Regions from separate parts of the Paenibacillus canaveralius genome, predicted to be linked through region 2. Evidence: predicted binding sites of a transcription regulator. Region 2 holds the regulator's gene; the other holds the start of a gene.
What was found. Region 2 encodes CtsR, which represses protease genes until heat stress. Its sites were predicted from a motif close to ATGGTCAATAAAGGTCAAACA; they were not measured.
Positions count from the first base shown of each region.

Region 1 (16,079 bases), 5.1 Mb from region 2:
GGGCGCTCCGCCATGGGGATGTGGAAACGAAGCTTCAGGTGCTTCAGACGTTCGTCTATATCGGCGACAATGAAGTGAGAGAGGCGCTCATCGAGTTTATCGGTGATTCCAAAGAGGACGACTATCTGAAAAAGGTAGCTATCTTCGTATTGCGGACCATCGGAGTCGAAGAGCCGTTGAAAGCTCATTTGGACGGAACGCTGAAAACCGTGGAAAACTCCGTGCACACGACCGATCTTCCGAAATGGGAGCCTAAATGGCAGACCGTAATGGAAACGGCTCACCGGCATATGCACCAGCGGTACGACATGATCCAGCAGCATGACCTGCAGACACTGTGGGTAGAATATTTGAGCAGGGTGTATCCGAGCGTACCGAGGATTACGAAAGTGGAGGGCTGGTCGGCCGCCCTCGAATACCTGGTCGCCAAAATGCACCGCAGGTCGATTTCCTATCACGAGGTAGCCAGCCGCTACCATACGACCGTTTCGACCGTAAGCAAGAATGTGAAGCTGATAGACGAAGCATGCGGGCTTAAGGAGAAGATGGATGCGATTCTGCCGAAGCTCTGGAACGTGGAAAAGAAGGGCCGGGATTAATCACACTTGCAAATTAGAATAATTTTAATTAGAATTATTTTAAATAGAGAATGATTGCAGGAAGTGATGATTGAACACTCACCCGCGATCATACGAATTCTGATTTGTTCCCAAGAAGGAGAGATCGATCCATGTATAAAACAATTGTGGTAGGAACCGGGCCATCCGGATTAACAGCAGCCATCTATCTGGCACGCGCCAATCTTAACCCTTTGGTTATTGAAGGTCCGGAACCTGGCGGACAGCTGACGACAACGACCGAGGTAGAGAACTTCCCGGGCTTCCCCGAAGGGATCATGGGACCGGAACTTATGGCCAACATGCGCAAGCAGGCCGAACGTTTCGGCGCCGAGTTCAAAACCGGCTGGGTTAACAGCGTAGAGCTTACGGAGCGTCCGTTCAAGCTTAATGTAGAAGGTCTTGGCGAGATCGAGACCGAATCTCTGATCATCTCCACCGGCGCCTCCGCCAAGCTGCTCGGCATTACGAACGAGCGCGAGAATATCGGACGAGGTGTGAGCACTTGCGCCACTTGCGACGGATTCTTCTTCCGCGGCAAGAAAATCATCGTAGTCGGCGGCGGCGACTCCGCAATGGAAGAAGCGAACTTCCTTACACGTTTCGCTTCCGAAGTTCGTCTCGTACACCGCAGAAGCGAGCTTCGCGCTTCGAAGATCATGCAGGATCGTGCGCGTGAAAACGAGAAAATCACGTGGAGCCTGAACTCCACTCCGCTTGAAGTCGTTGCGGGAGACAAAGGCGTAACCGGCCTTAAAGTTCTCAACAACGAAACCGGCTCCGAAGAAGTTCTTGAGACCGACGGTATTTTCGTGGCGATCGGACATACTCCGAACACGAAATTCCTCGGCGGACAGATCACGACCGACGAAACGGGTTACATTCTCGTTAAACCGGGAACTACGGAAACCAATATCCCTGGCGCGTTCGCCTGCGGCGACGTTCAGGATTTGAAATACCGTCAAGCGATTACGGCGGCGGGAAGCGGCTGTATGGCGGCTTTGGACTGCGAGAAGTTCCTTGAAGGCAACATGGTTCACGATTGGAGCAAGTCCCTGTAATACGGATTATTAGACTCATACGAAAAGGCGTGGAACGGCGTATACCCTTCCACGTTTTTTCAATTTGCCGTCCTTGACCTTCCTAGGGGGTTCGCTTATAGTGGGTACAGGAGCAACACCCATAGCGAAAGACTTATGAAATAACTTAACTCTTCACTGAGGTGACATTTAGCATGACACAACGGATTTATGTCGGAGTGGACTTAGGGGGCACCAGCATCAAGGTAGGCCTCTGCGACGAAGAAGGAAAATTGATTCAGACTTACGAAGGTCCTACCGGAACCGAGCACGGTCCCGATTTTGTGCTTGACCGTATTGTCGAGTACGTCCACAGGATCGTAGACGAATCGCCATACGAATGGGAACAAGTTGCGGGGATCGGAGCCGGAATCGCTGGCTTTATGGACATTCCGACAGGTTTTGTGGAATTGTCGCCTAATCTGGGCTGGCGCAATGTCGCAGTCAAGAAGACGCTTGAGGAGAAGCTCGGCAAAACCGTAAAAATAGACAATGACGCCAATGTCGCGGCGCTTGGAGAAGCGTGGGGCGGAGCCGGGCGGGGTATCCCGAACCTGGTCTGTTATACGCTTGGAACGGGCGTGGGCGGCGGCCTTATTATAAACGGAAAAATTTATCAGGGTTTCAACGGGATGGCAGGCGAGCTCGGTCATATGTCCGTTGTTCCCGATATTGAAGCGATTGCCTGCAACTGCGGACAATCCGGATGCCTGGAAACGGTCTCTTCCGCGACGGGTATCGTCAGAATGGCCAACGACGCCAAGGAACGCGGCGACCGTACGAGCCTGGCGCTGATCGAGAAGATCACGGCGAAAGACGTATTCGATGCGGCCAAATCGGGAGACGAGGTAGCCGTGCGCATCGTGAACCGTGCCGCTTACTATATCGGTAAGTCGATGGCGGCGGTAGCGGTAACGGTTAATCCGCAGCGGTTTATTATCGGCGGCGGCGTGTCGAGAGCGGGAGAAATCCTGTTCAACCCGATCCGTGAGACATTCCGCAAGCTGACTCCGGAACGCGCCTATACCGGCGTTGAAATTGTGCCGGCCACGCTGGGCAACGATGCGGGCATCGTAGGAGCGGCAGGCTTAAACCTTCATTAGCAACCAAAGCTTACAATGCGGCTTCCACCCGGAAGGGTACCCTATAACGGATGAGGAAGGTGAACTCATGGAAGAAAGCAAAGCGGCGGCCAAGCTTGTCATTATTACCGGCATGTCCGGTGCAGGAAAAACAATTGCCGTACAAAGTCTCGAGGATCTCGGATTTTTCTGTGTGGACAACTTGCCGCCGGTCTTGATTCCGAAATTCGCGGAATTAATCGAGCAATCCCACGGCAAAATCGGCAAAGTGGCGCTGGTGATCGACCTCCGCGGCCGGGAATTTTTCACGGCGCTGCAGGAATCGCTGCGCTCTATCAAGGAAGATTACACATTGACGTACGAGATTTTATTTCTCGACGCAACGGATTCCACGCTGGTTCAGCGTTACAAAGAAAGCAGACGCCGCCATCCGCTTGCTCCCAACGATGCTCCGCTGGAGGGCATTCTGCTGGAGCGCAAGCTGTTGGAAGAATTAAAGGGCCACGCTTCGCAGGTTATCGATACAAGTGCGCTGAAGCCGGCGCAGCTCAAACAAAAAATCGCTTCCCGCTTCACCAATATGGGTAGCGGCGGCATATCTATAAATGTCATCTCATTCGGCTTTAAATACGGCATCCCGATTGATGCCGATCTTATTTTCGACGTGCGCTTCCTGCCGAATCCGCATTATGTGGAGACGCTTCGCCCGAATACGGGGCAGGACGCGGATGTATATGACTACGTGATGAAGTGGAACGAGACGCAGGAGTTTCTGACGAAACTGCTCGATATGCTTCATTTTCTTGTTCCTCAGTACAAAAAAGAAGGCAAAAGCCAGGTTGTCGTAGGCATCGGTTGTACGGGCGGCAAGCATCGGTCCGTGGCTATTGCCGAGTATTTGGGCAAGGTTATGGGAAACAGCGAGACGGAAATCGTCAGAGTCAATCATCGAGATGCGGAACGCGACCGACCATAAGAGGGTGAAACCATGTCTAAAGTTTACCGCCCTGCCGATATCCCCCGGATAGTCGTCATAGGGGGCGGAACAGGATTGTCCGTCATGCTCCGGGGGTTGAAACAGAAACCGCTGGATATCACGGCTATCGTAACGGTAGCCGACGACGGAGGCAGCTCCGGCATTTTGCGCTCCGAGCTGCAAATCCCTCCGCCGGGCGACATCCGCAATGTGCTTACGGCACTGGCGGATGTGGAGCCGCTGCTTTCCGAGATGCTGCAGTACCGGTTTCCGGCCGGAACCGGACTCGCGGGCCACAGCCTCGGAAACCTGATTCTCGCGGCGATGAAGGACATCACCGGTGATTTCGTCACCGGTATCCGTGAGATGAGCCGCGTGTTCGCGGTACGCGGCCGTGTGCTGCCTGCCTCCAGGCAGGAGCTGTATTTGCGGGCGCTGATGGAGGACGGCACGATCGTGGAAGGGGAGTCGAAGATTCCCCAAGCCGGAGGACGCATCAAGCGGGTTATGCTGGAGCCGGCGGACATCGAGCCGCTGGAGGAAGCGGTCGAGGCTATCCGCGATGCGGATGCCATCCTGTGCGGACCCGGAAGCCTGTACACGAGTATCCTTCCTAATCTGCTCGTGCCGGGAATAGCGGAGGAGATTCTCAAATCCGATGCGGTCAAAATGTTCATTTGTAACGTGATGACCCAACCGGGCGAGACGGACGATTACTCCGTCGGAGATCATCTGACGGCCATTCATAACCATATAGGCCATCATTTGTTTGATTATGTCATCGTAAACAACGGGGAGATTCCTCCCCAGGTACAGAATAAATATGCCGAGAAAGGCGCCAAAGCCGTCCATCTGGACCTCGATGAGGTGACGAAGCGCGGATACCGCGTCATCGCCGACAAGCTGGTGCTTTTCCGGACCTATCTGCGCCATGATGCGGATAAATTAAGCGAGCATATCTATCAGATCGTGGAGAGCTGGATGCTCAGGAAGAGGTGAGTCCCCATGTCTTTTGCGGCGCAAACGAAGAAGGAATTGACCCTAATCGAAGCGGAGGATTGCTGCGAGAAAGCCGAATTATCGGCTCTTATCCGCATGAACGGTTCCGTCCAGCTGACGAATCAGCGCGTCGTTCTTGATATTTCAACGGAAAACGCCGCTATTGCCAGGAGGATTTACTCTTTGCTTAAAAAGCGGTATGAGCTTCATACCGAGCTGCTCGTCCGTAAGAAAATGCGTCTTAAGAAGAATAATGTCTATATCGTCCGCGTGCCGAACCAGGTACAAGAGCTGCTTTCCGACCTTTACATCGTGTCGGAAGGCTTTCAATTTACTCCGGGCATAGATAAAGGCATCGTAAAAACAAACTGCTGCCGGCGGGCCTACCTTCGGGGGGCTTTTCTTGCGGGAGGCTCCGTCAATAATCCGGAGGGTTCTTCGTATCATCTCGAAATTGCCTCCATGTATGAAGAACACTGTCAGGCGCTTTGTCAGCTGGCCAACCGATTCGATTTGAACGCGAGATGCATTGAGCGCAAGAAAGGGTTCGTGTTCTACATCAAGGAAGGCGAGCGGATTATTGAATTTCTCAGCATTATTGGCGCACACCAGGCCCTGTTGCGTTTCGAGGATGTCCGGATCATGAAGGATATGCGAAATTCGGTAAACCGTATCGTAAACTGCGAAACGGCGAATCTTAATAAAACGATCGGAGCGGCTGTCCGTCAGATCGATAACATCCGTCTTATCGAACGGGAAGTCGGCTTGGACAGCCTTCCGGAAAAACTCCGTGAAGTCGCGGAGATCCGTATGAAGCACCCCGACTTGAACCTCAAAGAGGTCGGAGACATGCTGAAGGGAAGCGTCAGCAAGTCGGGTGTCAATCATCGTCTGCGGAAAATAGACGAACTGGCCGACAAAATTCGCAACGGCGCAGCCATCCGTTAGACCTATACGGGAACTTTTTCCTAGAGTATTTCGACGTAAAATGGTATAATATGAAGCAGATTACGCATTTTACGGCACTCGCGGTTCTTGAACGGACAAGCGCAGCCCGGTGCCAGGTCCCCGTTCGATGAACATCCAACATGAATTGGATAGAAATCATCATGCCTGATGCTTAACCGACATAAGTTACACGTAAGGGGAACCTCCGAGCGATATTGCCGGGGATGCATTATAGACTGCAAATTAAGAACGTAGGGGGAATCCAATCCATGTCGAGACGCCCAGTAGTGGTGAAATTGAAAACCGGCCTTCACGCTAGACCCGCTGCTTTATTTGTTCAGGAAGCCAATAAATTTTCGTCCGAGATTTTTGTAGAGAAGGACGAGAAGAAGGTAAACGCCAAGAGCATTATGGGAATTATGAGCCTCGCGATCAGCACAGGAACTGAAATTTACATAAGTGCAGAAGGTTCGGACGCTGAACAGGCTGTAAACGCTTTAGTCACGCTGGTCAGCAAAGAAGAACTTGAAAATCAGTAAGAACGAAGGCTTCCTGCCAAGGGAGCTTTTTATTTTTGGTCAAACAGAAACCTTTTCCAGCAAAAAACGTCTAAAGATTGGGCGATTTTTCGGGAGAAGGCTTTTTTGTCATGTCGTTTTTTAGAAAAAGGAAGGAAAAGGAGTAGGAGCATGATTCAATGGAAGAAAGAGGTTTCGCTTCTGATGGCGCTGGTGCTGTTCGCAGTTTTCCTGATGCCGATTCAGGCGCGCGCAATCTCGTCCTCATCACAGTTAATTGTTTTGTACCTGGACAACAAGCAGGCGTTCGTCAATGAAGATCAAGTGGAGCTGGAATCGCCGGCCACCATCATCAAGGACAAAACATTCGTTCCGGCTAAATTTATCGGTGACAGTCTGGGGTTCCCCGTTACGTGGGACAATACGGCCAGAACGATCACGATGCAGCCTCCGGGCTATAACATCGTTTTAAGCAGCGATCTGAAGAAAGCCTACATCAACGGCGAGGAAGTACCGTTCGATTCGGTTGCGGCGATCGTAAAGGGCAAGCTGCTCGTCAAACTGACCTGGGTTGCCGATTATATGGGCGCCAAGTATACGTATTACCACGAATCGCGCAAAGTGGAAATCATCTACGTTCCCAAGCCGGAAGGCATTTACGACAACGGAGTGAACAATTCGAATCCCGTTGCCAAGTTTACGACTCACAAAGAGAAATACCGCCTGGGCGAGACCGTCAAGTACATCGACCTCTGCTACGATCCGGATGCGGAAGGCATGGCGAAGTACGAATGGACAGGCAAGCAGGACGCGTTCTTCAAGCCGGGTTCCTATCCGGTAAGCCTTAAAGTCTACGACAAGCACGGACATGTGAGCAAGGTCTTCACTAAAAACGTTATCGTTGAAGATATCCCGTATATATCGGAAGCCGAATATCCGGTTTATCACAATGAGATCGGCAGCTTCTACAAACTGAGCTGGGATACGCTGACTTCCCACTTCTACAACTTGCCGATGCTTCCCAAAGAAACGACCAACGTACCGGGCCGCAAGCTGCTCGTCAGCGATAGCCCCGAAGAATTTACGGAGCCGGGCATCCTGTATCAGGACATGATTAACGGCAAGGGCCGTCTGTATGCGGACCACATCAACGGAACGAAGAACAAAGTAACGTTCGCCATTATGGCAACGAACACGACGGATAAGCCCGTCACGGTCAAAACGACCAACAAAGGCGAAGTATGGCCTTCCGTATATGCGAACCTGATCGGCAGCGAGGCTTCCGTAGACTTCCTGCTGGGCAATACATATAACGAGAAGCTGACCATTCCGCCGCACGATACACTCGTTTACCGCCAGCTTCCGGATTTCTATCCCGGTCAGGGCGTAAATCTGTTCTATGATTTGGAAACTTCGGGAGAAGTGCAGTTTTCTTTCCTGGCGGCCGATGAGCTGTCGAGCACGACACTGTCCGAAAGCAAGCAGCTCGGCTTTACAGGGCATGTAAGGGGCTCATTCGACGTTTCCGAGATTAAGTGGAATATCGACGCCTCTTCCTTCACCAAAGCGTCCAAGCTGGTCATCGGGGATGGGAAAACCGATCCTTTCGTGGACGGCTACGACGTGATGCGTAAGGAAAACGTGAAGAATGGGGGCAACTACGGCGTTGTCTACAAGATTCACGCGGACAAACCGCGCAAGATGGCGATTATGCTGCTGGCCCGCGGCGGTGTTTTCAAAGGGCCGATCAAGATCAACGGAGAGATCCAATCGATCCCGTATTCCGGTGTCATCACCGCTTTTGACGGCATGCAAATTCTCCACCGCACCACAGGGACGGAGAAGTCGCTCGATATCGAGTTTACGCCTCCGGCCGGTTCGGCTTTCCCGATCGATCTGATTTTCTATCCGCTTGCGGATCTGGACTGATCCGTTTTAATTTCGCCCGCACGAAAAAAGAAACCCCGGATTACCGACGAAAGTCGATAGTCCGGGGTTTTTTGGCTGAGAAAATTAAGCTTCCTTGCCGCCTTCGGTTGTCTTCTCGATCACTTTATCGATAAGACCGTAGGCACTTGCTTCGGCCGCGCTCATAAAGTAGTCGCGGTCGGTATCTTTATCGATACGTTCCAGCGGCTGGCCTGTACGCTCCGCGAGAATTTTGTTCAAGTTCTCACGCATTTTGAGAATGCGTCTCGCGCGAATTTCGATATCCGTCGCTTGACCTTCCGCACCGCCGAGCGGCTGGTGAATCATGACTTCGGAGTTCGGCAGGGCGTAACGCTTGCCTTTGGCGCCTGCCGCAAGCAGGAAAGCGCCCATGGAAGCCGCCATCCCTACGCAGATCGTGGAAACGTCGGATTTGATAAACTGCATCGTGTCGTAAATCGCCATTCCAGCTGTGATGGAACCGCCGGGGCTGTTAATGTACAAATGAATATCCTTGTCGGGGTCCTGCGCATCTAGGAACAGCAGTTGGGCGATAATCGCGTTGGCGACCTGATCATTTACCGGGGTACCCAGAAAAATAATACGGTCTTTAAGAAGACGGGAGTAAATATCGTAAGCGCGTTCTCCTCTTGCATCAGGCTCGACAACCATTGGAATAAAACTCATTAATGTTACCTCCTTCGATAATACGCCGCTATAACTGCGTTAATTTTCAGTATCTACAAATATGATAACGAAAAAACGTCAAAAGGTCAAGAAAGGTCAAACTTATTTGGAAAAACCTCTCTCGTTCTTTCCCCTCAAGCGGAACGGGTGAAACATTTCAGGCTCCGCAAGGCTCATGTATCAAGCCGCCCGTAAATCCAGGGATTAAATCCACAAAATGACAGGGGGTCTGGTTCCTGCCACGACCAAAGTCCAGTTTCCAAACTAAACCGGGGACCATTATTAAACTCCTCCTTAAAAGGTATACTGGCTAACAAAGAGAGGAAATTAATTGGAATTAAGGAGCGGACTATGGAGTGGATTAGTGATCTTTTCGCACAATACGGGTATCTGGTGCTCTTCCTGGGCCTCTTCGCAGAATCGGTGGCCCTGCCTTTTCCCGGGGAACTGGCTATGATGATTTCGGGACATATGGTACATGTAAACACGTTTAATATGGCTGGTGTTATGGGCGTTTCATTTGCGGGAGCTTTTGCGGGAACCATCTTTACGTATGTGCTTGGACGGAAGTTGGGGACGCCTTTTTTCGATAAGTACGGCAAGTATGTGCTTCTCAATCCGGAGAGACTTTTGAAAATAAAAAAATGGTTCGATAAGTACGGGGACAAAATTATTCTCGTCAGTTATTTTGTTCCGGGTTTGAGGCATTTTACAGGGTATGTGTCAGGGATTTTGAAAATCCGCCTGAAGACTTTCCTGATATTTAACGGGTTGAGCGGCGTGCTGTGGGTCATTACGTACGTGATGGTAGGTTTCTTGTTCGGTACGAAAATCCAGCAACTGCTGCATGTGATTTCCCAGTACTCGACGGTTGCCATTATTGCGGCCGCTATCGCTTTGACGGGTCTGGTTGTCGTAAAAAGGAACAAGGAAACCGTTTTGGGCTGGCTCCGCGCACGGTATGCGGGAATTCAAAAAATGTTTATGGGCTCGGCGGAATAGCGGTTGAAGCCGCCGGGTGCAACAAAAAAAGCTTCTGTCCGAAGACAGAAGCTTTTTGGTGTAAAGCAGGACGCGCCCGCGAGGAATCGAACCTCGATCTCAGGCTCCGGAGGCCTACGTCATATCCATTGGACCACGGGCGCATGTTTCATTAAGTAACAGCAAAGGTTATTATATGATAGAGGTATAAAAAAAGCAAGTCCTCCGGCTCAGTTTTTTTTCGGACGCCCATTTACAAAAATCAAACTTTGCACACATTGATTCTTTTATGCGAACTGGGGTATAATGGGGATGTGCAAGGCAAGTTTTTTTTGATCCATGTGGGACTTAAAATGCACTCGCGGGACATTTTGGGTCCCAACACGATCAATAGGAGTGTAAGGCATGAGAGATATTCTCGACGTCCAGAAACAGCTCCTGCCGGACTTGCTGGAGGTTCTGAACAAGCGTTACACCGTTCTGCAGCATATTTTCCTGCTCGGAAGCGTGGGCCGCAGAACCCTGGCCGGCGCTCTCGATATGACGGAGCGGGTTTTGCGCAGCGAAGTGGAGTTTCTGAAAGGCCAAGGCCTGATTGAAACGGAAACATCGGGCATGCGCATCAGCGAATCGGGCAGGGAACTGCTGGAGAAGCTTCAGCCGCTTATCAAGGAGATGCTCGGACTCAACGAGCTGGAGAAGCGGATTCGCGACCATTTCCGCCTGGAGCAGGTCGTAGTCGTGCCCGGCGATTCGGATTCTTCGCTGTTTGCGAAGAAGGAGCTGGGCCGGGCGGCCGCGCTGATGCTGCGCAAGCACGTCACGAAGCATGACGTGATCGCGGTTACCGGCGGCTCCACAATGGCCGAAGTGGCGGAGCACCTGTCCACGACGAGCGCCCTCAAGGGCAGCCTGTTCGTTCCGGCCCGCGGAGGGCTCGGCGAAAGCGTGGAGCTGCAGGCGAACATGATCGCCTCCAAGATGGCGAAAAAGACCGGCGGGCAGTACCGCCTCCTGCATGTTCCGGATCATCTCCGCGAAGAGGCTTACCAGTCTTTGATCCAGGAACCGAACATCCAGGAGATGATGGACGTGGTCCGCAGCAGCCGCATCGTCATTCACGGCATTGGAGATGCTATCGTCATGGCGCAGAGGCGCAAGGTAGACTCCGAGACGATAGACAGCCTGCGCGGCGAAGGGGCGTTGGCCGAAGCGTTCGGCTACTATTTTAACCCCGAGGGCAAGGTTGTCCATAAGATGCCGACCGTAGGGCTTCGGCTGGAAGATATCCAGCACTGCGAAGTCGTGATCGGCGTAGCCGGCGGCAAAAGCAAAGGCGCGGCTGTAGCTTCGGTTTTAAAATACGGCCAGGAGGATATCCTGGTGACGGACGAAGCGGCAGCCGTGGAGATGTTAAAGTACACGTTATCTTGACGGGCCACAGGCGCGTCTTGAAATATAAACTTTCTACTGGGAGGAATTACAATGGTAAAAGTGGGTATTAACGGTTTCGGTCGTATCGGACGTAACGTATTCCGCGCCGCTCTGAACAACACTGAAGTGGAAATCGTAGCAATCAACGATCTGACGGACGTAAGCACGCTTGCGCACCTGCTCAAGTATGACACGACTCACGGCAGACTTAACGCTACGGTTGAAGCCGGCGAAGGCGAGATTAAAGTTAACGGCAAATCCATCAAGGTATTTGCAGAGCGCGACCCTGGAAACCTTCCTTGGGCTGAATACGGCGTTGAAATCGTCGTTGAATCCACTGGTATCTTCACAGACAAAGCGAAAGCTGAGTCTCACCTGAAAGGCGGAGCAAAGAAAGTTATCATTTCCGCACCGGCTACGAACGAAGATATCACAGTTGTTATGGGCGTTAACGAAGAGAAATACGATCCTTCCGCTCATACGGTCATCTCCAACGCTTCTTGTACGACTAACTGTCTTGCTCCTTTCGCTAAAGTATTGGACGAGAAGTTCGGTATCGTAAAAGGCATGATGACGACTGTTCACTCCTATACGAACGACCAGCAAGTGCTTGACCTGCCTCATAAGGATCTTCGCCGCGCTCGTGCGGCAGCCGAGAACATCATTCCTTCCACTACGGGTGCAGCTAAAGCCGTTTCCCTGGTTCTGCCGCAGCTTAAAGGCAAACTGAACGGTATGGCTATGCGCGTTCCGACTCCAAACGTTTCCGTAACGGATCTGGTTGTCGAGCTGAACGCCAACGTAACCGTTGATGACGTGAACAATGCTCTTAAAGAAGCTGCCGACGGCCCGCTTAAAGGCATCTTGAACTACTCCGACGAGCCGCTTGTATCGAGCGACTACAACGGTGACCCTGCTTCCTCCACAATCGACTCTCTGTCGACTATGGTAGTAGGCGACAACATGGTGAAAGTCGTTTCCTGGTACGATAACGAGTGGGGCTACTCCAACCGTGTCGTTGACCTGGCCGCTTTCATCGCTAAAAAAGGTCTGTAATCCTTAAATAAGCCATGCAAGAAGAGGAGAAGAAATTCTCCTCTTCCCATTGCTTATCGGGGCATGAATATTACATATAGGAAGCCCCAGGGGATATCCGAAGCTTTCCTCAGGAAAGCCTGGCCCCAAAGGTCTTGCGAAGAAGGTTTTCCTGAACGAAAGCTTTTCCGTTTCGACCGCCGGTTTTTGCCGGTGTGCCTCATATGCGGTTCCGGTTGTCCATTCGGAGAGCCCGGGTCCGCTGCACGCTTGCCGTCCTTCCCTTAAAGGGAAAGGATAGGCTTTAGTTTACGACGACAGTTCTACTGGAAGATCAGCCAATGCTTACGACGCCAGCTTTCCCTTCGGAAAGCTCAGTTAATGCTTACGATGCCAGCTTTCCTTCGGAAAGCTTTGAGGAGGATATTTCATGAACAAGAAAAGTGTTCGCGATGTAGAAGTTAACGGTAAACGCGTGTTTGTACGCGTCGATTTCAACGTGCCGCTCGAAAACGGCCAAATTACGGACGATACACGTATTCGTGAAACACTGCCGACGATCAAGTTCCTGATCGATAAAGGCGCTAAAGTTATCCTTGCGAGCCATCTGGGCCGCCCGAAAGGCCAAGTCAACGAAGACCTGCGTCTGACGCCGGTAGCGGCTCGCCTGTCCGAGCTTCTCGGCAAGCCTGTAGCGAAAGCGGACGAGGCTGTCGGCGAAGCGGTTCAAGCGAAAGTAAACGAGCTGAAAGACGGCGACGTGCTGCTTCTTGAGAACGTCCGCTTCTACCCGGGTGAAGAGAAGAACGATCCGGAGCTGGCTAAACAATTCGCGGCACTGGCCGACCTGTACGTGAACGATGCTTTCGGCGCCGCTCACCGCGCGCATGCTTCCACGGAAGGCATCGCTCATCAGCTTCCGGCGGTTTCCGGTCTCTTGATGGAGAAAGAGCTGGACGTGCTGGGCAAAGCGCTTAACAATCCGGAGCGTCCATTTACCGCGATTGTCGGCGGATCCAAAGTTAAAGACAAAATCGATGTTATCAATAAAATGCTTGAAATTGCCGACAACATCCTTATCGGCGGCGGCCTTTCCTACACCTTCTTTAAAGCACAAGGCCATGAAATCGGACAATCTCTCGTAGACAACGAGAAACTTGATCTGGCACTCGGCTTCATCGAAAAGGCGAAAAAACTCGGCAAGAACTTCCTTCTGCCGGTAGATATCGTCATTTCGGATGACTTCAGCGCGAATGCCAACACCAACATCGTCGGAATCGATTCCATTCCGGCCGATTGGGAAGGCATCGACATCGGTCCGAAAACACGTGAACTTTACGCCGACGTTATCAAGAACTCCAAGCTTGTCGTCTGGAACGGACCTATGGGCGTGTTCGAAATCGAGCCGTTCTCCCACGGTACGCGTGCGGTAGCCCAGGCTTGTGCCGACACATCCGCTTACACCGTCATCGGCGGCGGCGACTCCGCGGCGGCAGCCGAGAAGTTCCACCTCGCCGACAAGATGGACCATATCTCCACAGGCGGCGGTGCTTCCCTGGAGTTCATGGAAGGCAAAGTTCTGCCCGGCGTAGTCGCTCTTAACGACAAGTAAGAGATACAGAGAGGAGTTTTGAAGATCATGAGAAAACCCGTTATCGCAGGTAACTGGAAAATGTTCAAAACCGTTTCCGAAGCGGCAAGCTTCGTGAATGATATAAAAGGCAAGGCGGAAGTGGCAGGGGTAGAGAGCGTAATTTGCGCTCCTTACACTAATCTTCCGGCGCTTGTCGAAGCTGTGAAAGGCACGTCGATCGGAATCGGCGCTCAGAACTTTCACTGGGAAGAAAACGGCGCATACACCGGCGAAATTTCCGGCGCTATGCTCAAAGATCTCGGCGTCACGTATGTGATTATCGGTCACTCCGAGCGCAGAGCTTATTTTAACGAAACCGACGAAACGGTTAACAAAAAAGTTCTCGCTTCTTTCAACTACGGTCTGACGCCGATCGTTTGCGTAGGCGAGAAGCTCGAAGAGCGCGAAGCGGGACAAACGAAAGAAGTCTGCCGCGTACAGACGGAAGCGGCTTTCAAAGGCCTCAGCGCCGATCAGGCGAAACAAGTCATCGTGGCCTATGAGCCGATCTGGGCTATCGGTACGGGCAAATCTTCCACGGCTGAAGACGCCAACGAAGTTATTGCTTACATCCGCGAGCTGATCGCTTCTCTGTACGATTCCTCCGTAGCCGATGCGGTCCGCATTCAATACGGCGGCAGCGTAAAACCGGGTAACATCGCCGAGTACATGGCTCAGCCTGATATCGACGGAGCTCTTGTGGGCGGCGCCAGCCTGGAGCCGGCTTCTTACATCCAACTCGTTGAGGGGGCGAAGTAAGATGGCGACTAAACCGGTAGCGCTGATTATTCTGGACGGCTTCGGACTTCGTGGCGAGGTTCACGGCAACGCCGTGGCTCAAGCCAAGAAACCGAACTACGACCGCTATTGGAACCAGTTCCCTCATACGACGCTGACTGCCTGCGGCGAAGCCGTAGGTTTGCCGGAAGGCCAAATGGGTAATTCTGAAGTGGGGCACCTGAACATCGGTGCCGGCCGTGTGGTTTACCAGGATCTGACTCGTATTTCCAAGTCGATCCGGGACGGTGAGTTTTTCGACAACAATACGCTGATCGGCGCCGTACGTCATGCGAAGCAGAACAACAAGAAGCTGCATCTGTACGGGCTGCTTTCCGACGGGGGCGTACACAGCCACATCGCGCACTTGTTCGCGCTGCTTGAGCTGGCGAAGAAAGAAGATCTGCAGGAAGTTTACATCCATGCTTTTCTGGACGGACGCGATGTAGCGCCCGATTCCGCGAAGAACTACATGGAGCAACTCCAGGCCAAGATCGCCGAAATCGGCGTCGGCAAAGTGGCGACGGTGCAAGGCCGCTACTATGCGATGGACCGGGACAAGCGTTGGGAGCGGACCGAGAAATCTTACCGTGCGATGGTGTACGGAGACGGCCCGCACTACACGGACCCGGTCAAAGCGATCACCGAATCGTACGAGAAGTCCGTATTCGACGAATTCGTGATGCCGACTGTGATCACGGATGAGAACGACAAGCCGGTGGGACTCGTTGAATCCGGCGATGCGGTTATTTTCTTCAACTTCCGTCCGGACCGTGCGATTCAATTGTCGCAGGTATTTACGAATAAAGATTTCCGTGGTTTTGACCGCGGCGAGCTTTACCCGAAAGATCTGTACTACGTCTGTCTGACGCTGTTCAGTGAAACGGTCGAAGGCTACGTCGCGTATAAACCGAAAGATCTCGATAACACGCTTGGCGAGGTTCTGGCTCAGCATAACAAGAGACAGCTTCGTATCGCCGAGACCGAGAAGTACCCGCACGTTACCTTCTTCTTTAGTGGCGGCCGTGACGTGGAACTGCCGGGCGAAACCCGTATTCTCATTCCGTCGCCGAAAGTCGCCACATACGACCTGAAACCGGAAATGAGCGCTTACGAGGTTGCGGCCGCAGCGGTGAAGGAAGTCAATGAGGACAAGCAGGACGTCATCATTCTGAACTTCGCCAACCCGGATATGGTAGGCCACTCCGGCATGCTGGAGCCGACTATCAAAGCCGTTGAAGCCACGGACGAGTGCCTGGGCCAAGTCGTTGAAGCCATTCTCGCCAAGGGCGGAGTTGTCTGCATTACGGCCGACCACGGCAACGCGGACCTCGTCCTGGACGATGCCGAACGTCCGTTCACCGCTCATACGACGAACCCGGTG
Region 1 is NZ_JBDFMM010000001.1:290,837-306,915, forward strand. It holds gene ABC395_RS01370 (CDC27 family protein) at 1-599, shown strand, start outside; gene trxB (thioredoxin-disulfide reductase) at 731-1,678, shown strand; gene ABC395_RS01380 (ROK family glucokinase) at 1,852-2,799, shown strand; gene rapZ (RNase adapter RapZ) at 2,867-3,754, shown strand; gene ABC395_RS01390 (gluconeogenesis factor YvcK family protein) at 3,767-4,753, shown strand; gene whiA (DNA-binding protein WhiA) at 4,760-5,701, shown strand; gene ABC395_RS01400 (HPr family phosphocarrier protein) at 5,971-6,240, shown strand; gene ABC395_RS01405 (copper amine oxidase N-terminal domain-containing protein) at 6,391-8,148, shown strand; gene clpP (ATP-dependent Clp endopeptidase proteolytic subunit ClpP) at 8,233-8,835, opposite strand; gene ABC395_RS01415 (DedA family protein) at 9,187-9,837, shown strand; tRNA gene ABC395_RS01420 (tRNA-Arg) at 9,909-9,980, opposite strand; gene ABC395_RS01425 (sugar-binding transcriptional regulator) at 10,222-11,250, shown strand; gene gap (type I glyceraldehyde-3-phosphate dehydrogenase) at 11,302-12,306, shown strand; gene ABC395_RS01435 (phosphoglycerate kinase) at 12,716-13,897, shown strand; gene tpiA (triose-phosphate isomerase) at 13,925-14,677, shown strand; gene gpmI (2,3-bisphosphoglycerate-independent phosphoglycerate mutase) at 14,679-16,079, shown strand, end outside.
Region 1: clpP (ATP-dependent Clp endopeptidase proteolytic subunit ClpP) is a predicted target of CtsR. The motif match lies at 8,918-8,938, and genes of this name have one in related genera.

Region 2 (16,079 bases):
TCGAAGACGGCTTTTATATCAGAACGTATGGTTTTCCACAAGGTTCATCACCTTCTTATTCGTTTCTGGGATGCTTAGCTCCTACCAACTGCTCCTGGCAAAAAAATCAAAAAGCCCCCGCAGCCCTAAGGCTGCAGAGGCGTATAATCGCGGTTCCACTCTGCTTGGTGACTGTGAAGTCTCCCAACTCTGCGCTGTTAACGGGTACGATCCGGCTGAACCTACAAATGGACAAGCCATCATTCGGCGCAGCAGCTCACAGGTGCATTTCCTCATAACGGGATCGGATAACTTTCAGCCTTGCGGGGTTGCCGCTCGGTTATCCTCTCTGGAGATTCCGTCTTATGGGTACTCTCCTGTTCGGCGCTGTTCACAAACGTATAAAGTTGGTATCAGTATAGCTCAAAAGAGACAGCTTTACAATAAGGCGCGGAGCCGTTCCTGCACTTTTTCGCGGCCCAGCAGATGGATGGTCATGTTCAGGTCTCTTCCGTGCATCTGTCCCGTTAAAGCTACGCGGATGGACATAAAGAGCTGCTTACCCTTATAGCCGGTTTCCGCCTGCACGGCTTTGAGCAGCTTCTGCACATTTTCCGGCGCCAGGCTGTCGGCCCCTTCCACCTGCTTCAAGAAGCTTTGCACCACGGCCGGCACATGTTCTTCGGCAAGCAGCGCGGACGCTTCATCGTCGAAAGCCAGCTTTTCCCGGAAAAACAGCTCGGCGAGATCAACGATCTCCGCAGCGTAACGAAGCTGCTCTTGATACAAGCCGACGAGTTCGGCCGCCCAGCGCTGCTGGTCTTCCGACAGCTCCGCAGGTAGAAGTCCCGCTTTCTGAAGGTGCGGAATAGCCAGAGCGGCGATTCTGTCAAGCGGCGCCTGTTTGATGTAATGATTGTTCATCCAGTTGAGCTTGTCCATATCGAACACGGCCGGGCTTTTGGAAACACGGTCCAGGTCGAATTGTTCCACAAGCTCTTCCAGTGTGAACATCTCCACCTCGCCTCCGGGAGACCAGCCCAGCAAAGCGATGAAATTCACTACCGCTTCCGGCAGGTAACCCAATTCGCTGTACTGCTGTACGAATTGAATGATGGATTCGTCGCGCTTGCTCATTTTTTTGCGGTCCGGGTTGAGGATCAGCGAAAGATGCGCAAAATCCGGTACCGGCAGGCCAAGTGCCTCGTACAGCATGATCTGGCGCGGTGTATTCGTCAGATGCTCTTCGCCCCGGATGACGAGGGAGATTTTCATCAGATGGTCGTCCAGTACAACAGCAAAGTTGTAGGTCGGAATTCCGTCGGGACGGACGATGATAAAGTCGCCGATTCCGTTCGTTTCGAATTCGACCTCTTCGCGCACTTTATCTTTAAAAGCGATTATCTTATCCTTCGGTACGTGGAACCGGATAGAAGGCTTGCGTCCTTCCGATTCGAACTCCGCCTTCTGCTCGGCGGTCAGGTGGCGGCATCTTCCCGAATACTGCGGAGTTTCTCCGCGCGCTTCCTGCTCTTCCCGTTCGCGCTCGAGCTCCTGCTCGGTGCAGTAGCAGTGATACGCGTTCCCCTCGTTCAGCAGCTGATCGATAAACGGCTGGTACAGGCCCAGACGTTCCATCTGACGGTAAGGAGCATACGGCCCGCCGATATCGACCGATTCATCCCAATTCAGTCCCAGCCAGCTTAAGCCGTCCAGCTGATTTTGTACGCCGGACTCGACATGGCGGGTCTGGTCTGTATCTTCGAAGCGGACCACGAATTGGCCGCCGTTTTTACGGGCAAGCAAATAATCGAATAAAGCGGTACGGGCTCCACCGATATGAAGATGTCCGGTCGGACTCGGTGCGTAACGTACGCGGAGTGGGGTACTCATGGTATTAGCCTCTCTTCCGTTTTCCCTTGCGGGATCCTTTGAAATAATAATTTATGATAGCACACCTTTTATCAAACAAACAACCGACTGCGCCGCTATTCCTTCGCCTCTTCCGGTAAAGCCGAGCTGCTCCGTAGTGGTCGCTTTTACATTCACCTGCTCCAGTTCCGCATCCAGCGCCCGGGCAATAATTTCCGCCATTTGTGGAATATACGGAGCCATTTTGGGCTTCTGTGCGATGATGGTGGAGTCCACGTTGCCGAGCCGGTAACCGCGTTCTCTGGCCAGGGACCAGACCCGCTTCAGCAGCACCAGGCTGTCCGCATCCTTGAATTCGGCAGCCGTATCCGGGAAATGCTTGCCGATATCGCCCAAACCCAGCGCGCCCAGGATCGCGTCCGTAATCGCGTGAAGCAGCACATCCGCATCCGAATGTCCCAGCAGTCCCTTCTCATACGGAATCGTAACGCCTCCGATAATACATGGGCGGCCCTCCGCCAACTGATGCACATCAAATCCTTGTCCTACTCGAATCATCCGTCTATTCTCCTCTCCTGTTGCCTAACAACCATTCCGCCCATGGCAGATCTTCGGGGGTGGTGATTTTAATATTCGCATAGTCCCCTTCGACGACATGCACCGTATGCCCCGCCCGTTCAACGAGCATGGCATCGTCCGTGCCGAGAAATCCGTCTCGGGCCGCCTCCTCATGCGCTTCCTTTAAAAGAGAAAACCGAAAAGCCTGCGGCGTTTGGATCGCCCACAAGCTTTTACGGTCGGGTGTGGACATGATCTGGCCATCCTCACTCACGACCTTGATCGTGTCTTTAACGGGAACGGCGAGCACCGCCGCACCGGTATCTATGGCTTTGTCCAGACAGGCGCATACCTGCTCTTCGGTAACGAGCGGACGGACACCGTCATGGATGAGCACCCAGCGCGTTTCCGCACCGAGCGCCTCAAGCCCGGACCGGACGGAGTCCTGCCGCTCCGCACCGCCTGCAATGACCCGGCTGACTTTATGCAGCCCGTAGCGGGCGGCATACGATTCGCAGCGCGGGACGTCCGCTTCCCCGGTCACCAGCACGACGGAATCGATGCGGGCGATCTTTTCGAACAACTCCAGCGTATGTACCAAAATCGGCTTGCCCGCCAGTTCCAGATATTGTTTGCTTTCCGCCGTCCGCATTCGTGAACCTCTGCCTGCCGCAACGACGATGACGCCGACTTTATTCACCTGCATACCTCCGGTTACCACCGGGTTTTGCTGCTGCAGCTTTAATTCCTCTGCTGTAACGTGACAAGCTGCAGCCCCAGCGAAATACTCTCCCTATGATAACCCTTTATTGCGCTTTTTCCAAGAGCTTGGGCTTCGCGAAGATCATTCGCCCCGCCGACGTTTGAAGGACACTGGTTACCATTACTTCAAGCAGGGAGCCGATAAAGTCTCGTCCGCCTTCCACGACAATCATGGTTCCGTCATCCAGATACGCTACTCCTTGCCCATGCTCTTTGCCGTCCTTGATGACCTGGACCAGAATCTCTTCGCCGGGAAGGACCACCGGTTTTACGGCATTCGCCAGGTCGTTGATGTTCAGAACGGATACACCCTGGAGCTCACAAACCTTGTTCAAGTTATAATCGTTGGTGATTACTTTGCCTTGGAGCACCTTCGCGAGCCGGATAAGTTTGCTGTCCACCTCGGAAATTTCTTCGAAGTCGCCTTCATAGATAAGAACTTTCACGTCAAGTTCCTTCTGAATCTTATTTAAAATATCCAATCCGCGCCTGCCGCGGTTACGCTTGAGCAAATCGGAGGAATCGGCGATATGCTGAAGCTCCTCAAGGACAAATTCCGGAATAACCAGCGTCCCTTCAATAAATCCGGTTTTGCAGATATCCGCAATCCGTCCGTCTATAATCACGCTCGTATCAAGAATCTTGTGTTCCTCCGGCATTTTTCCTTTGCCGCTTCCGCCGTCTTTCCGACTCAGAAGCTCGGAGATTTCCTCGCTCTTGCTATAGCCGATCCGGCCGCCCATGACGGCCAGAAGAACGGTAGCCGTACCGGCCAACAGCACATGAACCCGTTCAAGCACCGGGAATACGAGCACTGCCGCAAGCAGTCCCGCGATCATACCGAATGCCGCCGGAAGAAGATCGGAAGCGGGCATTTGCGACAAGCTGTTTTCTCCACGCTGCATCAGTCTTAAAATAAGGCCCATGCCTATCCATGACACGATAAACATCCCGACAAAACCCGCTCCGGCCGCCGTGTAATCCGCAACCGCTCCACCGTTGATTCCCGATAATTGAATAATGGCATCACTCCACCCGTAACCGAGTGCACCACCTAAGACGGCAATAATCCATTGAATCCATTTCATCTTACGGATTCACCTCCATCATCCAAAGTAAGAGGATTCCTTTCCCCTGTTACAAGTATGTTCCAAATGTTGGATGGTTAAACACGCGGAAGGTGTCAGATTGCCTCTCTATCCTAATTTCTATATAATGAGATGGAGACGAAACTAAAATGAGGTGCATGAGATGAGTGCCCTGTCCCTGAAAGATTTCCAGGAACAAGTTGGTGAACTGCTGCTTCGCCATCGCAGCCTGCTTGATGTATTGTCCAAATTTCAACAATCCAATGCCGGTGTGAACCGCTCTGTCATCAAATCGATTACCGAATGCGGCTGTATTGAAGTCAATGCCAAGAAACAGGAGTACTCTTCCGAAATGACATTGGATCAAGCTAAAATCGAGACTGCAAACCCATTTGGAAGGCGAGCTGTGCGAACACTGCATGGAAGCTATTTCCACCGAAATCGGGAAGCACCTTTTTTATCTTTCCGCTCTGAGCAACCTTCTTGATGTAAACTTGGAAAAAGTACTCGAAGACGAATCGAAAAAATGCTCGACACTCGGATTTTTCAATATGTCTTAGATAGAAGAAAAAAAGCATGTATTCTCCTCCGCAGCCCGGATGAAAATAGATGCTTTTTTTGTACACCGTCATATATATTCGCGAAAAAAAACAGGAAGCTTAAGCTCCCTGCTCTTTTTTATAGATGAGTTTTGGAATTCGCCAGATCTTCGGTCGTTTCCATGCTTTTGTGCTTTCTGCGGCGAAGAACGAAGAGGCGATCAACGTTTTTTTTTAAGCCATAAAGCGCGTAGATCACAAGCGGTATGAAAATCATTTTGGAAATGAACGATGGTTTGCTGATTCCGATAATAACCGCAATGATCACGATAATCGGTGTAATCCAGATAGCGGCTTTGGGAATGCCCGCTTTCTTAAAGTTCGGATATTTAACGTTGCTCACCATCAGATAGGAAAGCAGTACTGTGCTGACCAGCAGAACATAGACGTTCAGCTCGGTGTGGAACAATGCCAGCGTTGCAAGTATGCCGCCTGCCGCCGGAATAGGTAAGCCGATAAAGTAACCCGGTGTACCCGCCACCACATTAAAACGTGCCAAACGAAGAGCTCCGCAAATCGGGAATATGGCCGTTACGACCCAGGCTGCCGCGGCAGGGCGGATATCGCCGAATGCGACAACGTACATAATAAACGCCGGTGCTACACCGAACGAAATGACATCCGACAACGAATCCAGTTCCTTACCAAACTCACTCTGTGCGTTGAGCGCACGAGCAACTCGTCCATCCAGACCGTCGAGAAGCATAGCCACGATAACAAGCACGGCAGCCGTATCCGGTCTTTCGTTAAACACGAGAATGATGGCAAGAACGCCTAAAAACAGATTCCCAACAGTAAACAAGCTAGGAAGCGATTTGGTTATCATATTAGTTTAGTCCACCTCTAAGTATACTGTACCCCATTAAAACAACGTGATCCAACCCATATTTATACTTTATGATTGTATGCAATTTAAATATGCCTGTCAATTAATACTTGCTCCTGAATTCTTCGCAGTCCTTCTTTGATCGCTCTTGCCCGGACCTCCCCGATTCCGTCTACCTCATCCAATTCTTCGATCGTCGCTACCGTGATATGAGGCAGATGACCGAATTTTTCCACCAGATTACTGATAATGATGGAAGGAAGCCGCGGGATTTTATTGAGTACCCGGAACCCTCTTGGAGAAACGAGTTCCTCCGATACGGCGTTGGTGTGCGGATAGCCGAGCAGCCGGATAATATGGTGCGGATCAAGCAGTTCTTCGGAAGAAAGGCGTTTGAGCCCCAGCAAAATATCTTTGATCTTCTCTTCGCTGAGTTCCCGGACATAATCCTTCAGAAGCAGACGCACTTCCAGCTCCGTATTGCCGACCAGTTCTTCGAGCTGCATGGAAATCAGGCGTCCTTCGGTTCCAAGCTCCGTGATGTATCTGTTGAGCTCGTTCTTGATACGAAGCACCATTTCCACCCGTTGAATGGCATTGGTGACGTCATGCAGAGTCACAAGCTCTTCGAACTCGGAAGCACCCAGATTGATCAAGGATTGATCCAGTTCCGTCTTGTATCGTTCCATCGTCTGGATCGCCTGATTCGCCTTGGTCAGAATAACTCCGATATCCTTGAGTGAATACCGCAAGTTTCCCTGATACAAGGTAATAATGTTCCGTCTCTGAGAAATAGACACCACCAGTTTGTTCGTCTGCTTGGCAACCCGCTCGGCCGTACGGTGCCGGATCCCCGTCTCGGTCGATGGAATCGAAGAGTTCGGAATCAATTGGGTATTCGCATATAAAATTTTCTTGGCATCTTCGTTTAAAATGATGGCTCCGTCCATTTTGGCCAATTCATACAAGTAGTTTGGCGTAAAATCGCAGTCGATGGAAAACCCGCCGTCCACGATTTCCATGACTTCCGGAGTGCATCCGACGACAATCAAGGCTCCCGTCTTGGCACGAAGCACGTTCTCGAGCCCATCGCGGAAAGGCGTACCCGGAGCGACCAGCTGGAGCAGTTGGCTCATGACGTCTCGTTTAGTTTCTTCTTTGCTCATGTTAATCCTCCTGAAGCATTTCCGTTCTGTTAGCCGAGCGTCTTCACGCTAGCCTTGTTTTCAATAGATCCGTCTTGCAAGGGGCCGGGCGAACCCGGCTGCATCGATTAGTCCAATGCCGCTTTTAAAGCCTCGGACACCGTGCTTACACCGATCACTTCGATGCCTTTTGGAGGCGTCCAGCCCTTAAGGCTTTTTTCGGGCATGATGACACGCCGGAAGCCGAGCTTCTGCGCTTCCTTGACCCGCTGATCGATACGCGATACGCCGCGGACCTCTCCCGTGAGCCCGATCTCACCGAACACGGCGTCATAAGCCTGCGTCGGCTGCTCTTTGAAGCTGGAGGCGATGCTTATCGCCACGGCCAGATCGACAGCCGGCTCATCGAGCTTGACTCCGCCGGCTACATTCAAGTAAGCGTCCTGGCTTTGAAGGAACAGACCGACCCGTTTCTCCAAGACCGCCATAATGAGCGACAGCCGGTTATGGTCGATTCCCGTAGCCATTCTGCGCGGAGACGGGAAGTTGGTTGACGAGACGAGCGCCTGAATCTCAACCAGGACCGGTCTCGTTCCTTCCATGCTGGCGACGACTGTCGATCCGGCCACGCCAAGCGGGCGCTCGGACAGGAAAAGCTCCGACGGATTGCTCACTTCGGCCAACCCGGTCTCGCGCATTTCAAAAATGCCGATTTCGTTCGTTGAACCGAACCGGTTTTTAACCGCACGCAACACGCGGTAAGTGTGATGCCGTTCCCCTTCAAAATAAAGCACGCAGTCCACCATGTGCTCAAGCAGGCGCGGTCCGGCAATAGCGCCTTCCTTGGTTACATGGCCCACGAGAACCGTCGCTATATTCTTAAGCTTAGCTATGCGCATGAAATGGCTTGTGCATTCACGCACTTGGGAAACGGTTCCCGGGGCGGAGGATACGCTTGGGTGATAGACGGTTTGAATGGAATCGATGACCAGAAAATCCGGCTGGACCTCCTGGATCGCCTCTTCCACCACTTCCATATTCGTTTCGCAGAGCACGTAAAGATTCGGCGAAACGGCATCAAGCCGGTCCGCGCGAAGTTTCGTCTGACGAATCGATTCCTCGCCTGAGATGTATAGAACCTTCCGCCCCTCTTTCGTTAACGAGTGCGAGGTTTGCAGGAGCAGCGTTGATTTCCCTATGCCGGGATCTCCCCCGACCAGAATGAGCGAACCGGGTACGAAGCCGCCGCCCAAAACGCGGTTAAGCTCCCCGTTGTCCGTAAGCACACGCTGCTCTACGCTGCTTTCTATGTTTATGATCGGAGTCGGTTTTTCTTTCGTCCGCAGAAAAGAAGAATTCATTCCCTGCGTTTTGACAACCGTCTCTACTTCTTCGGCAAAGCTGTTCCACGCTCCGCAGCCGGGACATTTGCCGAGCCACTTCGGGGTTTCATACCCGCACTGCTGGCAGATGAATTTCGTTTTCGTTTTACTCATGGCGCGAAGTTCCCCTTCTCTTTCTACGCGTAAAACGGGCAAACCGTTCCAGCGTCATTCAAAGTTTACCATTTTTGCGAATGCTATGAAAGTACTTGGCAAAAGAAAAAGCATTTTGCGGTACAGCTGCATACCGCAAAATGCTTGATTATATGACTTACTTGGACTGCGTCATCGCTTCTTCGTTCCGAAGCACAACAAGTTCGCCGTCCTTTTCGTCTATAGTAAGGGAGTCGCCCTTGGAAATGCTTCCTTTGAGGAGTTCCTCGGAGAGTCGGTCCTCAATGTGTTTCTGGATCGCCCTGCGAAGCGGTCTTGCTCCGTAGCTCGGATCAAAGCCTTCCTTCGCCAAGAAGTTCTTTGCGTTATCGGTGAGGATAAAGTCAACTTCCTGTTCTTTCAGACGTCTGCGGAGCTCATCGGCCATCAGGCTGACAATTTCAGCAATGTGCTTCTCGTCGAGAGAGTGGAAGACGATAATCTCGTCGATCCGGTTCAGGAACTCGGGACGGAAGCTTTTCTTCAGCTCGTTCATTACTTTGTCCTTCATGTTGTTGTAATCTTTACCGGAATCTTGGACAGCCGTAAAGCCGAGAGTCGAATTTTTCTTGATCGTATCGGCGCCCACATTGGACGTCATAATGATCAAAGTGTTGCGGAAGTCAACGGTACGGCCCTTGGAGTCGGTCAGGCGTCCGTCTTCCAGTACTTGCAGAAGGATATTGAACACTTCCGGATGTGCTTTCTCGATTTCATCGAGCAGGACAACGGAATAAGGCTTGCGGCGTACTTTTTCGGTCAATTGGCCGCCTTCTTCGTAGCCTACATATCCCGGAGGCGCTCCTACGAGACGGGACGTCGAGTGTTTCTCCATGTATTCGGACATATCAATGCGGATAACGGCATTTTCGTCTCCGAACAGGGATTCCGCCAAAGCGCGGGCAAGCTCGGTTTTACCTACACCGGTCGGACCCAGGAAGATAAAGGAGCCCATCGGACGCTTCGGATCCTTCAGACCGGCTCTTGCACGGCGGATTGCGCGGCTGACCGCTTTAACCGCTTCTTCCTGACCGATTACGCGGTTATGAAGAATATCTTCCATTTTAAGAAGACGCTCGGTTTCCTCTTCGGCCAATTTACGAACCGGAATCCCGGTCCAGCTCGCTACAACTTGGGCGATGTCGTCCGGAGTAACCTCCGTATCCATACGTCCCTGCTTTTCTTTCCAATCGTTCTTCGTGCTGTCGAGTTCTTCGCGCAGCTTCTGCTCCGTATCACGCAGAGAAGCGGCTTTCTCGAACTCTTGGCTTTGAACAGCCGCGTCTTTCTCTTTGCGGATGTTTTCGAGCTTCTGTTCCAGCTCTTTCAAGCTAGGCGGTACCGTGTAAGAGTGAAGCCTTACTTTCGAACTCGCTTCATCGATTAAGTCGATCGCTTTATCAGGCAGGAAACGGTCAGGAATATACCGGTCTGACAGCTTGACGGCTTCCTCGATAGCTTCATCGGTAATTTTCACCCGGTGATGCGCTTCGTAGCGGTCACGCAGTCCGTGAAGGATCTGGATCGCTTCTTCCGGAGTCGGCTGATCTACCGTAATCGGCTGGAAGCGGCGCTCCAGAGCGGCATCCTTCTCGATATATTTGCGATATTCATCCAACGTAGTGGCCCCGATGCACTGCAGTTCGCCGCGAGCCAAGGCCGGCTTCAGAATGTTGGAAGCATCGATCGCGCCCTCTGCACCGCCTGCACCGATCAAAGTATGCAGCTCATCAATGAAGAGAATGATGTTCCCCGCCTGGCGGATTTCATCCATAATTTTCTTCAGTCGGTCTTCAAATTCACCACGGTATTTGGTGCCTGCCACGACGGAACCCATATCGAGTGTCATGACACGCTTATCTTTTAACGTTTCCGGAATTTCATTGTTAATGATCTTTTGAGCAAGGCCCTCGGCAATGGCCGTTTTACCTACACCAGGCTCCCCGATCAGAACCGGGTTGTTTTTGGTACGGCGGCTGAGAACCTGAATAACACGCTCGATTTCTTTGGAACGTCCGATAACCGGATCCAGGTTGCCTTCCTTGGCGATAGCCGTCAGGTCTCTCGCAAGACTGTCCAGCGTAGGCGTGTTGACGTTGTTGCCGCTGCCGTGATTGCTCGAAACAACTTCGCTGCTTCCGAGAAGCTGCAGAACTTGCTGGCGGGCTTTGTTTAACGAAATACCCAGGTTGTTCAGCACACGTGCCGCAACCCCTTCGCCTTCACGGATCAGACCGAGCAGGATATGCTCCGTACCTACGTATGTGTGGCCAAGCTTTCTGGCTTCGTCCATCGAAAGTTCAATGACCTTTTTGGCACGCGGTGTGTAAGCGATATTGGAGGGCTGCTCTTGTCCGCGGCCGATTAAAGATTCGACCTCATCCTGAATTTTTTCAAGTCCGAGTCCGAGAGCCACCAGCGCTTTAGCCGCAATACCTTCGCCTTCGCGAATCAGGCCCAGCAGGATATGCTCCGTACCTATATTGTTGTGACCCAGGCGTACTGCTTCTTCCTGTGCAAGGGAAAGAACTTTCTGTGCACGTTCCGTAAATCTTCCAAACATCATACTTAGCACCTCCATTGTAATTTCGAACGAAAGTCGTATAGTACCATTAAACGTTATGACACGGCTTGAATCTTTCCCGAATGATTTGGGCGCGCCGGATATCCCGGTCGTCCGGTGATAACAGTTCACCTGCTATTTGCTGCAAAAATCCCGGCTGTGTCATTACGAGAAGCTCATTCATGGTGTGTGCGGGAACTTCCCCCACTAAATTAAGATCTATGCCAAGGCGGACATCGGATAGCCGCTGTGCCGCTTCCTTGGAATCGATAATCGAAGCATGAGTCAGAATTCCGTATGACCGCATAACACGGTCAGTTATACGTATTCTGGATTCCTGCATGAGTTGCCTTCTGGCGGCACGCTCGTGTTCGATAATCTGTTTGGCTACACTATATAGATTATCAATGATTTCATCTTCGGACTGGCCGAGCGTAATCTGATTGGAAATCTGAAACAAATTTCCTAACGCTTCACTTCCTTCGCCATATAGGCCCCGGACTGTCAGGCCAACCTGTGAAACCGCGGATAGAATTCGGTTAATTTGCTGGGTCAAAACAAGAGCGGGAAGATGCATCATGACCGAAGCCCGTATACCGGTTCCCACATTCGTGGGACAGCTGGTCAAGTAGCCGCGTCTTTCGTCAAAGCCGTAGTCGAGCTGGGATTCGAAAATATCGTCAATCTGGTTAGCCAAATCCCAGGCCTCTTTAATTTGGAATCCGGGACAAAGGCATTGAATCCGAAGATGGTCCTCTTCATTCACCATTATGCTGATAGATTCGTTGTCGTTAAGGATAACGGCTCCGTTCCGCGATTCGGTTGCCAGATTCGGGCTGATCAGATGCTTCTCTACCAAGATTCTTCGCTCCAGTTCATTCAGTTCCGAGAGCGGCACAAGCGTAAAGTCGCTGATCGTTTTTAAGTCTTCATTGCCCAGAACAGCTGAAACTTTCTCAAGCACTTCGGCGGACTGCTGGTTCGTGGCCAACATCGGAAACGGATAATCCTGCAGATTCCGCGCTATACGAATGCGGCTGCTGATCACGATATCCGAATCGGGACCGTCCCCTTTCATCCATTCGCTTAATGCTTCCTTGACAAAATGTCTCAAAGAGGAACCCTCCTTTTCTCCAAATTCAAAGGTTTGAGGCGGGCGTCGAAGTTAACTGCTGCCGGCTGACTTCTTATCGAGGTCGCGAATACGGTCCCGCAGTTGAGCCGCTTTCTCGAATTCTTCCTGTTCGATGTGCGTCTGGAGTTCTTTCTTGAGTCGCTCTACCTCACGCTTCTGCTCGATCTCTTGTCCGGAGCGTTTCGGCACTTTGCCGACATGCTGCGTATTCCCGTGAACCCGCTTAAAAAGGGGATCCAGCTTATCCTGAAAGCTTTCATAGCAGTGGCTGCAGCCGAAACGTCCCAATTTACTGAATTGTGAATACGTAAGTCCGCAGTGCTCGCATCTTATCGGACGGGCTTTGCTTGAAACCGTTCCGGAAGAAGGATCGAAGTCGAGCAGACCCGAAAGCAGATTATGAATGGAGAAACCTCCCGGCGTACCGGGGATCAGCTCGCCCTTCTCTTTAGCACACGTTTCACAGAAGTGAAACTCTGTCTTCTCACCGTTTACAATTTTCGTAAAATGAAGCGTTGCGGGCCGTTTGCCGCATTCTTGACAAAGCACGTCAACCCCTCCTTATTTGCTCAGTAAGGATATCAGCATCGCCTTCAAAATCCGGGCACGGACTTCATCCCGTAAAGGAAGCTTAAACTGAAGCACATCCCGCGATATTGCGGCTTTGATGATGGCAGCTTCCCTTAGACTGATCAACCGGCCCTCTTCCAGGCGGTAAATCAACCCTTCGGCCGACGCTTGATCTATACTTTCACGAATGGTCGTCATGATGGTGTCCAGCAAGGAGCCGTAGGCGTTTAATTCGATCTTCTGAATCCGGATGTAACCTCCGCCTCCGCGCTTGCTTTCGACCACGTAGCCTTTTTCAAGGGTAAATCGTGTGCTGATGACATAATTAATCTGAGACGGCACACACTGGAATTGATCAGCGAGCTCGTTCCGTTGGATTTCAATGGACCCTTCGGGGCTTTGCTGCAATATGTGCTTTAGATATTGCTCGATAATCTCGGAAACATTACGCATCAATTCAGCCTCCCGTTGTTGAGAAGTAAATTGACTTTGACTTTCTTTGACCTTAACTCAATTATAATCATTTCCATATTACTTTGCAAGTACCTGATAACGAGTTAAGCAGAACTTCCTCTCTTTAGTTTTAACGCTATCCTGAAAAATATGCAAATACAGCAAAAAACCTCTATGAAATAAATTCATAGAGGTTTCTTAGGTTGCTCCCTGAAAACTAGCAGCGAAACGTGCAATCGATCCATCCAAAGATCTTATGGTGCATACGCTGGGTATGCTTCTGATGCGGCATTTACTGTCGTAAGTGCCTCGTGGTCAAGCCCTCGACCGATTAGTATTGGTCAGCTCCACACATTGCTGTGCTTCCACCTCCAACCTATCTACCTCGTCGTCTTCAAGGGGTCTTACATACTGGGAAATCTCATCTTGAGGGGGGCTTCACGCTTAGATGCTTTCAGCGCTTATCCCTTCCGTACATAGCTACCCAGCGATGCCTCTGGCGAGACAACTGGTACACCAGCGGTACGTCCATCCCGGTCCTCTCGTACTAAGGACAGCTCCTCTCAAATTTCCTGCGCCCGCGACAGATAGGGACCGAACTGTCTCACGACGTTCTGAACCCAGCTCGCGTACCGCTTTAATGGGCGAACAGCCCAACCCTTGGGACCTACTTCAGCCCCAGGATGCGATGAGCCGACATCGAGGTGCCAAACCTCCCCGTCGATGTGGACTCTTGGGGGAGATAAGCCTGTTATCCCCAGGGTAGCTTTTATCCGTTGAGCGATGGCCCTTCCATGCGGTACCACCGGATCACTAAGCCCGACTTTCGTCCCTGCTCGACCTGTATGTCTCGCAGTCAAGCTCCCTTATGCCTTTGCACTCTTCGAATGATTTCCAACCATTCTGAGGGAACCTTGGGGCGCCTCCGTTACTCTTTAGGAGGCGACCGCCCCAGTCAAACTGCCCACCTGACACGGTCCCTCTACCGGCTTACGGTAGTAGGTTAGAACTCCGATACGATCAGGGTGGTATCCCAACGGCGCCTCCACCCAAGCTGGCGCTCAGGCTTCAAAGGCTCCCACCTATCCTGTACAGATCGTACCAAAGTCCAATATCAAGCTGCAGTAAAGCTCCATGGGGTCTTTCCGTCTTGTCGCGGGTAACCTGCATCTTCACAGGTATTAAAATTTCACCGGATCTCTCGTTGAGACAGCGCCCAAGTCGTTACGCCATTCGTGCGGGTCAGAATTTACCTGACAAGGAATTTCGCTACCTTAGGACCGTTATAGTTACGGCCGCCGTTTACTGGGGCTTCGGTTCACAGCTTCGGACTAGTCCTAACCGCTCCCCTTAACCTTCCAGCACCGGGCAGGCGTCAGCCCATATACTTCGCCTTGCGGCTTCGCATAGACCTGTGTTTTTGCTAAACAGTCGCTTGGGCCTTTTCACTGCGGCCCCCTCGTGCTATTCACACTACCGGGGCACCCCTTCTCCCGAAGTTACGGGGTCATTTTGCCGAGTTCCTTAACGAGAGTTCTTCCGCGCGCCTTAGAATTCTCTTCTCGCCCACCTGTGTCGGTTTGCGGTACGGGCACCTTCGCCTGGCTAGAAGCTTTTCTCGGCAGTGTGAGATCAAGACCTTCGCTACTGTAATTTTCGCTCCCCATCACAGCCCAGCCTTATGATGTGCGGATTTGCCTACACATCAGCCTCACTGCTTGGACGGACATCCATCAGTCCGCGTCCCTACCCTGCTGCGTCACTCCATTGCTCGTAACGGCTTACGGTGGTACAGGAATTTCAACCTGTTGTCCTTCGACTACGCCTTTCGGCCTCGCCTTAGGTCCCGACTTACCCTGAGCGGACGAACCTTCCTCAGGAACCCTTAGGCTTTCGGCGGATCAGATTCTCACTGATCTTTTCGTTACTCATACCGGCATTCTCACTTCTGTACAGTCCAGCAGTCCTCACGATCTACCTTCACTCCGTACAGAACGCTCCCCTACCCATGCACACAAGGTGCAAGTCATAGCTTCGGTGGTGTGTTTAGCCCCGTTACATTTTCGGCGCAGAGTCACTCGACCAGTGAGCTATTACGCACTCTTTAAATGGTGGCTGCTTCTAAGCCAACATCCTGGTTGTCTGTGCAACTCCACATCCTTTCCCACTTAACACACACTTGGGGACCTTAGCTGATGATCTGGGCTGTTTCCCTCTTGACAATGGATCTTAGCACTCACTGTCTGACTCCCGGGGTAATGTCTGTGGCATTCAGAGTTTGACTGGACTTGGTAACCCTTGGCGGGCCCCGCACCCAATCAGTGCTTTACCTCCACGACACATCCCCCGAGGCTAGCCCTAAAGCTATTTCGGGGAGAACCAGCTATCTCCGAGTTCGATTGGAATTTCTCCGCTACCCCCACCTCATCCCCGAATTTTTCAACATTCGTGGGTTCGGGCCTCCAGTGCGTGTTACCGCACCTTCACCCTGGACAGGGGTAGATCACACGGTTTCGGGTCTACGCCTGCATACTATAGTCGCCCTATTCAGACTCGCTTTCGCTGCGGCTCCGCCTTTTCAGCTTAACCTCGCATGCAAACGTAACTCGCCGGTTCATTCTACAAAAGGCACGCCATCACCCGTTAACGGGCTCTGACTTCTTGTAGGCACACGGTTTCAGGTTCTTTTTCACTCCCCTCCCGGGGTGCTTTTCACCTTTCCCTCACGGTACTGCTTCACTATCGGTCGCTAGGGAGTATTTAGCCTTGGCAGATGGTCCTGCCGGATTCCGACGGGGTTTCACGTGTCCCGCCGTACTCAGGATCCGTCTAGGCATACGTTCACTTTCGGCTACAGGGCTGTTACCTTTTGCAGCGGACCTTTCCAGATCACTTCACCTAATGAACTTTTGCCATGTTGACGTCCTACAACCCCAAGGAGCAAGCTCCCTGGTTTGGGCTAATCCGCGTTCGCTCGCCGCTACTGACGGAATC
Region 2 is NZ_JBDFMM010000001.1:5,371,456-5,387,534, forward strand. It holds gene cysE (serine O-acetyltransferase) at 1-41, opposite strand, end outside; gene gltX (glutamate--tRNA ligase) at 418-1,872, opposite strand; gene ispF (2-C-methyl-D-erythritol 2,4-cyclodiphosphate synthase) at 1,924-2,409, opposite strand; gene ispD (2-C-methyl-D-erythritol 4-phosphate cytidylyltransferase) at 2,414-3,115, opposite strand; gene ABC395_RS24310 (PIN/TRAM domain-containing protein) at 3,216-4,259, opposite strand; partial or broken gene ABC395_RS24315 (DUF1573 domain-containing protein) at 4,423-4,819, shown strand; gene pssA (CDP-diacylglycerol--serine O-phosphatidyltransferase) at 4,938-5,684, opposite strand; gene disA (DNA integrity scanning diadenylate cyclase DisA) at 5,771-6,850, opposite strand; gene radA (DNA repair protein RadA) at 6,958-8,325, opposite strand; gene clpC (ATP-dependent protease ATP-binding subunit ClpC) at 8,483-10,930, opposite strand; gene mcsB (protein-arginine kinase McsB) at 10,977-12,005, opposite strand; gene mcsA (protein-arginine kinase activator protein McsA) at 12,093-12,611, opposite strand; gene ABC395_RS24350 (CtsR family transcriptional regulator) at 12,624-13,085, opposite strand; rRNA gene ABC395_RS24355 (23S ribosomal RNA) at 13,397-16,079, opposite strand, start outside.